2 regions of the Bradyrhizobium sp. USDA 4503 genome follow, and region 1 is predicted to be linked to the other one. Evidence: riboswitches for the same ligand, from Rfam matches in the RefSeq annotation. Region 1 holds a riboswitch; the other holds the start of a gene.
What was found. Region 1 has a riboswitch for glycine ahead of ACVMIH_RS13060 (D-amino acid dehydrogenase). Riboswitches for the same ligand answer to the same signal wherever they lie in the genome.
Positions count from the first base shown of each region.

Region 2: it holds a riboswitch for glycine, as region 1 does, so the genes downstream of both, gcvT (glycine cleavage system aminomethyltransferase GcvT) here and ACVMIH_RS13060 (D-amino acid dehydrogenase) in region 1, are expected to answer to the same signal.

Region 1 is NZ_JBSRXS010000001.1:2,665,974-2,669,440, forward strand. It holds gene ACVMIH_RS13055 (M20/M25/M40 family metallo-hydrolase) at 194-1,324, shown strand; glycine riboswitch at 1,417-1,523, shown strand; glycine riboswitch at 1,527-1,641, shown strand; gene ACVMIH_RS13060 (D-amino acid dehydrogenase) at 1,707-3,065, shown strand; gene ACVMIH_RS13065 (ABC transporter permease) at 3,226-3,467, shown strand, end outside.
Region 2 is NZ_JBSRXS010000001.1:2,833,211-2,836,677, reverse strand. It holds gene gcvP (aminomethyl-transferring glycine dehydrogenase) at 1-726, opposite strand, end outside; gene gcvH (glycine cleavage system protein GcvH) at 750-1,115, opposite strand; gene gcvT (glycine cleavage system aminomethyltransferase GcvT) at 1,135-2,280, opposite strand; glycine riboswitch at 2,422-2,510, opposite strand; gene alaS (alanine--tRNA ligase) at 2,713-3,467, shown strand, end outside.

The sequences.
Region 1 (3,467 bases):
CTAACATGCTGTATGGCTTGTGAAATCGAGACTTGCACCAAGCGCCAAGCGCGTCAATCGGTTTCAGGTCGCATCGGACGTACACAAACGAATGAGGCCGCGCGCCAGATTTTGGCTTTACAAAATCGTCGGCTGAGATTTTCGTAACGCGCGCGCGACGCCGGCGCCGTCAGAACAACAAGAGAGAACAACGATGAACCCCGCCAATCTCCCCTTTGATTCCGAAACGATGCTGCAGGGCCTGCGCAGCTGGGTGGAATGCGAAAGCCCGACCTGGGACGCCGCCGCGGTCGAACGCATGCTCGATCTCGCCGCCCGCGAGATGGCGATCATGGGTGCGACGATCGAGCGCATCGCCGGACGCCAGGGCTTCGCGGGCTGCGTCCGCGCCCGTTTTCCCCATCCGAAACAAGGCCAGCCCGGCATCCTGATCGCCGGCCATCTGGACACCGTTCACCCCGTCGGCACCATCGAGAAGCTGAAGTGGCGGCGCGAAGGCAACAAGTGCTTCGGGCCGGGCATCTTCGACATGAAGGGCGGCAACTACCTGTCGATCGAGGCGATCAGGCAATTGGCGCGCGCCTTCTTCACGACTCCGCTGCCGATCACCGTGCTGTTCACCCCCGACGAAGAGGTGGGCACGCCGTCGACGCGCGACATCATCGAGGCGGAAGCCGCGCGCAACAAATATGTGCTGGTGCCGGAGCCCGGCCGTCCAAACAACGGCGTCGTCACCGGCCGCTATGCGATCGCGCGCTTCAACCTGGAAGCCACCGGCAAGCCCAGCCATGCCGGCGCAACGCTGTCTTCCGGCCGCTCCGCGATCCGCGAGATGGCGCGGCAGATCATCGCCATCGACGGCATGACCACCGAGGACTGCACGTTCTCGGTCGGCATCGTGCATGGCGGCCAGTGGGTCAATTGCGTCGCGACGACCTGCACCGGCGAAGCGCTCAGCATGGCCAAGCGCCAGGCCGATCTCGACCGTGGCGTCGAGCGCATGCTGGCACTGTCGGGCACCGCCAACGACGTGACCTTCAAGGTGACGCGCGGCGTCACCCGCCCGGTGTGGGAGCCCGATGCGGGCACCATGGCGCTCTATGAAAAGGCAAAAGGCCTTGCGGCAGCGATGGGTCTCGATCTGCCGCACGGCAGCGCCGGCGGCGGCTCGGACGGCAACTTCACCGGCGCGATGGGCATCCCCACGCTCGACGGCCTCGGCGTTCGCGGCGCCGATGCACATACGCTCAACGAGCACATCGAGGTCGACAGCCTCGCCGAACGCGGCCGCCTGATGGCGGCACTGCTGGCGACGCTGGACTGACATCGATTTGCACTGCACAACACGTTGGCACTGCCGGATCGAAATTTAGCCTTGTCCATTTTTAAGGCTTCGCCTACGGTCCGGCCGTCCAACGCGACGATGCGGGAGAGATCGAACCGACAACAATCGTGTTGTTGGCTTCGGCGCCGACGGAGCAACCGCCCCGGAAACTCTCAGGCAAAAGGACTGTATCGTCAGGACGATCTGGAGAGAGACGAACATGGCCGCACATCAAGGGCCATGACGTCCACCGAAGGGGATAGTTCGCTTCTGGCCACAGCCCGATGCGGATCAAGCTCTCAGGTACCGTGACAGATGGGGCGCCGATGCCGGTTTCACCGGCGGTTCGGCGACTCTAACCCACGGGAGCCTGACAACTATCATGCCACACATCGCGATCATCGGCGCCGGCATCACCGGCGTAACGACGGCCTATGCCCTGCTTGAACGCGGCTACAAGGTGACTGTCCTCGACAGGCATCGCTACGCCGCGATGGAAACCTCGTTCGCCAATGGCGGACAACTCTCCGCCAGCAACGCCGAGGTGTGGAACAGCGCCGCGACCATCCTCAAGGGGCTGCGCTGGATGCTGAGAAGCGACGCGCCGCTGCTGATGAACCCGAAGCCGAGCTGGCACAAATATTCCTGGATCGGCGAGTTCGTAGGCCACATCACGCGCTATCGCGGCAACACCATCGAGACCACGAAGCTCGCCATCGAAGCGCGCAAGCATCTGTTCTCGATCGCAGAGCGCGAAAACATCGCCTTCGATCTCGAACGCCGCGGCATCCTGCACGTCTATCACGACAGGGCCGGCTTCGAAGCCGGCCTCAAGGTCAACGCGCTGCTGCAGCAAGGCGGGCTCGACCGCCGGCCGGTGACCCCGGACGAGATCCGCGTCATCGAACCCGTGCTGCAGACAACCTGCTATGGCGGCTTCTTCACGCCGTCGGACGCGACCGGCGATATTCACAAATTCACGCGTGGGCTTGCCGACGCCTGCATCCGCCGTGGCGCGAGCTTCGTCCATGAAGCCGACGTCGACACGATCGCACACGGCGATGACGGCTTCCGCATCGGCTGGAACGAAGCTGCTTCACATGATGCTGCGGTCGCGACGCGCCAGCAGCTGCAGGCGGACGGGATCGTGATTTGCGCCGGCGTGGCGAGCCGCCACTTCGCCAGCCTGCTCAACGACCGCGTCAATGTCTATCCGGTGAAGGGCTATTCGATCACCGTGCAGCTCGATGCGCCGCAAAGCCGGAATGCCGCCCCAACCGTCAGCCTGCTCGATGAAGCTGCGAAGATCGTCACCAGCCGGCTCGGCGCCGACCGCTTCCGCGTCGCCGGCACCGCCGAGTTCAACGGCTTCAACCGCGACATTCGCGCCGATCGCATTCAACCGCTGGTGGACTGGGTGCGGCATCATTTCCCGGAGATCGACACGTCGAAAGTCGTGCCATGGGCGGGCCTGCGCCCGATGATGCCGAACATGATGCCGGTGGTTCGCGCCGGACGGATTCCGGGCGTGTTCTACAATACGGGCCACGGTCATCTCGGCTGGACACTGTCGGCGGCGACGGCGCAGATGGTGGCCCAGGCGATCGACGATTGGCGCGACCTCGACACGCCGCCGATGGCGCCGACGTTCGGTGCCGGGCTCGACGTGCCTGCCAACGCGCGCAAAGCTGAAATCAATCCACCTTCCAGTGGACTGCTTCGAACTTCACCGGAGGAATAATCGCGGCCAACAGGACTGATTAGCTGCACCGCAAAATCCGCAGCACCGATGGCATGGGACTTGCTCAAGTTCTACCGTGAGTCTGCTACCATCTGTGCTACGGTCTGGTGTGCAACGGTCCCGCTGGGGACTTCATCGACCACAACCCAACGGATCAAATTTGCTCGGATATCTGCTTCGCCGCATCCTCGCCGCCATTCCCGTGATGGGCGTGGTGGCTCTGTTCGTGTTCCTGTTGCTGCGGCTGACGCCGGGCGACCCGGCCGCCATCCTCGCCGGCGACAACGCGACGCCCGAACAGCTCGAACGCATTCGGACCTCGCTTGGTCTGAACGAGCCGATCTACATCCAGTTCTACACCTGGATCGCCAAGTTGCTGCACGGCGACCTCGGCGTCTCCCT
Region 2 (3,467 bases), 170 kb from region 1:
AAGCGCGCCCTTGGCGCGCAGCGACGCGATGGCAGGCTTGAGGTCGCGTACTGCGCCCGACGTTCCCGGATATTGCAGCAGCGCGCCGAGCACATCGGCGTTGTCGAGCTCGGTCAGGGGATCGCCGACCACCAGCGCCCAGCCCAGCGGCGCGGCGCGCGTGCGCATCACCGCCAGCGTCTGCGGATGCACCTCCTTGTCGACGAAGAACACCTTTGCCTTGACCTGCGAGTGGCGCTCGGCGAGCGCCATCGCTTCCGCCGCGGCGGTCGCCTCGTCGAGCAGCGAGGCGTTGGCGACGTCGAGCCCGGTGAGATCGCAGATCATGGTCTGGAAATTGAACAGGGCCTCGAGCCGGCCCTGGCTGATCTCCGGCTGGTACGGCGTATAGGCGGTGTACCAGGCCGGGTTCTCCAGAATGTTGCGCTGGATCACCGCGGGCAGGATGGTGCCCGAATAGCCCTGGCCGATCAGCGAGGTGAACACCTGGTTCTGCGCGGCGAGCTCGCTCATATGCGCGAGCGCCTCGGTCTCGCTCAGCGCCCGGCCGAGATCGAGCGGCGCCTTCTGCCGGATCGACGCCGGCAGCGTCTCGTTCATCAGCGCCTGCAGGCTCGCGGCGCCGACCGTCTCCAGCATCGCGTTGACGTCGCGCGGCGACGGTCCGATGTGGCGGCGGACGAAATCGGTGGCGGCTTCGTTGATCGGCTTGAAGGGCGCGTTCATGACGTGATCCTCGGGGTGATCCTTTAGGCGGTGTGCGCGGCGTAGGCGGCCTCGTCCATCAGGCCGCCGAGCTCGCCCTTGTCGGCAATCTTCAGCTTGAAGAACCAGGCCTTGCCGCCGGCGTCGGAATTGACCAGCGCGGGCTCGGCGGCGAGCGCGTCGTTGACCTCGACCACCTCGCCGGAGATCGGCGCGTAAACGTCGGAGGCGGCCTTGACGGATTCGACGACAGCGGCGGCCTCGGCCTTCTTCAGGCTGCGGCCGACCTTGGGCAGTTCGACGAACACGACGTCGCCGAGCTGCGACTGCGCATAGTCGGTGATCCCGATCGTGGCGACGTCGCCCTCGATGCGGAGCCATTCGTGGTCGGACGTGTACAGCGTCGTCATGGGGTCGATCCTTTGGCGTTCAGCGTTTGTAGGTATTGGGGACGAAGGGCGTAGCGGCGACTTTCAGCGGCAGCCGCTGGCCGCGCACTTCGGCGAAAACGGTGGTGCCGACGGCGGAAAGGGCCGTGGGCAGGTAGCCCATCGCAACCGGCGCATTGAGGCTCGGGCCGAAGCCGCCCGAGGTCACCTTGCCGATCTGCTCGGTCGAGCCGGCATCGGCGAACAGCGCGGCGCCTTCGCGCACCGGTGCGCGGCCGTCAGGCTTCAGGCCGACGCGTCGGCGCGCAGCGCCATCTGCGAATTGCGCGAGAATTTTGTCGGCGCCGGGGAAGCCGCCGGCGCGGGCGCCGCCGCTGCGGCGAACCTTCTGCACCGACCATTCCAGCGCGCCTTCGACCGGTGTCGTCGTGGTGTCGATGTCATGGCCATAGAGGCACAGCCCGGCTTCGAGCCGCAGGCTGTCGCGCGCGCCGAGCCCGATCGGCAACACGTCGGGATTGTCGAGCAGCGCGGTGACCAGGGCTTCCACCTTGTCCGCGGGCACGGAAATCTCAAAGCCGTCCTCGCCGGTATAGCCGGAGCGCGAGACGAAGCAGTCGACGTCGCCGACGCGGCGCGGACCGGCATCCATGAATTTCATCGAACCGACATCTGCACAAAGTTTCGCCAGCGCCGATTCCGCTTTCGGGCCCTGCAGCGCGATCAGCGCGCGGTCGGCCAGCGAGACGATCTCGCAGGCGTCGGAGAGATTCGCACGCAGATGCGCCTCGTCCTCGGCCTTGCAGGCGGCGTTGACCACCAGGAACAGGTGATCGCCGAAATTCGCCACCATCAGGTCGTCGAGCAGGCCACCGTCATTGTTGGTGAATTGCGCGTAGCGCTGCCGTCCCGGCGCGATACCGACGATGTCCTGCGGCACCAGTTTTTCCAGCGCGAGCGCGGCATCCGCGACCTTGCCGGATTTGGCCTTCAGCACGAGCTGGCCCATGTGCGACACATCGAACAGACCGGCTTCCTTGCGGGTGTGCAGATGCTCCTTCAGCACGCCGGCCGCGTATTGCACCGGCATGTCATAGCCGGCGAACGGCACCATCTTGGCGCCGCGCGCCAGATGCAGCGCGTGCAGCGGGGTCTGTTTCAGCGGGGAAGTTTCGCGCGCAAGCATCACAGGGCCCTCGCGGTTCCCGCCGGGGACCTATTTCCCCTTGAGAAACCTGCAGAAAGCCCCATCTGTCGCTGTGCCTGAGAGTATTATCCCGTCGGCGGACGCATCGGGGCGAACCCCAGCGTCTCTTTCCAGATGTCAGACGTCACGCGGTCCTTTTGCCTGAGAGTTTCCGGGGCGGTTGCTCCTTCGGCGCCGGCGATAAGGCCGGTCTCTCCCGACGTGACTAGGTATAGGTAGGTAGAAAACACGGCGCCACCAAGACTGTCAACGCAGCTGCAGCAACTATCCAATGGGCTTTGTGCTGCCGCGGCAAGCCCATGATCCGCCTGCACAGTTTCTGGACACCGCAGCTGGCAATGTCTAAAAGCGTTCGGCCGGAAAATGACGCCTTTTTGCGGCTGGCCGGCCCCTTTTTCCGATTGGATGAACATGAGCAGCGTCAACGACATCAGGTCGACATTTCTGAACTTCTTCAAGGAGAACGGGCACGAGATCGTGGCCTCGTCGCCGCTGGTTCCGCGCAACGACCCGACCTTGATGTTCACCAATGCCGGCATGGTGCAGTTCAAGAACGTCTTCACCGGCGTCGAGAAGCGCGGCTACCAGCGCGCCACGACGTCGCAGAAGTGCGTGCGCGCCGGCGGCAAGCATAACGACCTCGACAATGTCGGCTACACCGCGCGCCATCTCACCTTCTTCGAGATGCTCGGCAACTTTTCGTTCGGCGATTACTTCAAGGAGCGCGCGATCGAGCTCGCCTGGAATCTGATCACCAAGGATTTCGGGCTGAAGAAGGACAAGTTGCTGGTCACCGTCTACCACACCGACGACGAGGCGGCCGGCTACTGGAAGAAGATCGCGGGCTTCTCGGACGACCGCATCATCCGCATCCCGACCTCGGACAATTTCTGGGCGATGGGCGACACCGGCCCGTGCGGACCGTGCTCCGAAATCTTCATCGACCGCGGCGAGCACATCTGGGGCGGCCCTCCGGGCAGCCCGGATGAGGATGGCGATCGCTTCCTCGAATTCTGGAACCTGGTGTTCATGCAGTACGAGCAGGTGACGAAGGAGGAGCGCGTAGCGCTGCCGCGTCCCTCGATCGACACCGGCATGGGGCTCGAGCGCATGGCCTGCATCCTGCAGGGCGTCGAGAGCGTGTTCGAGACCGATCTGTTCCGCAA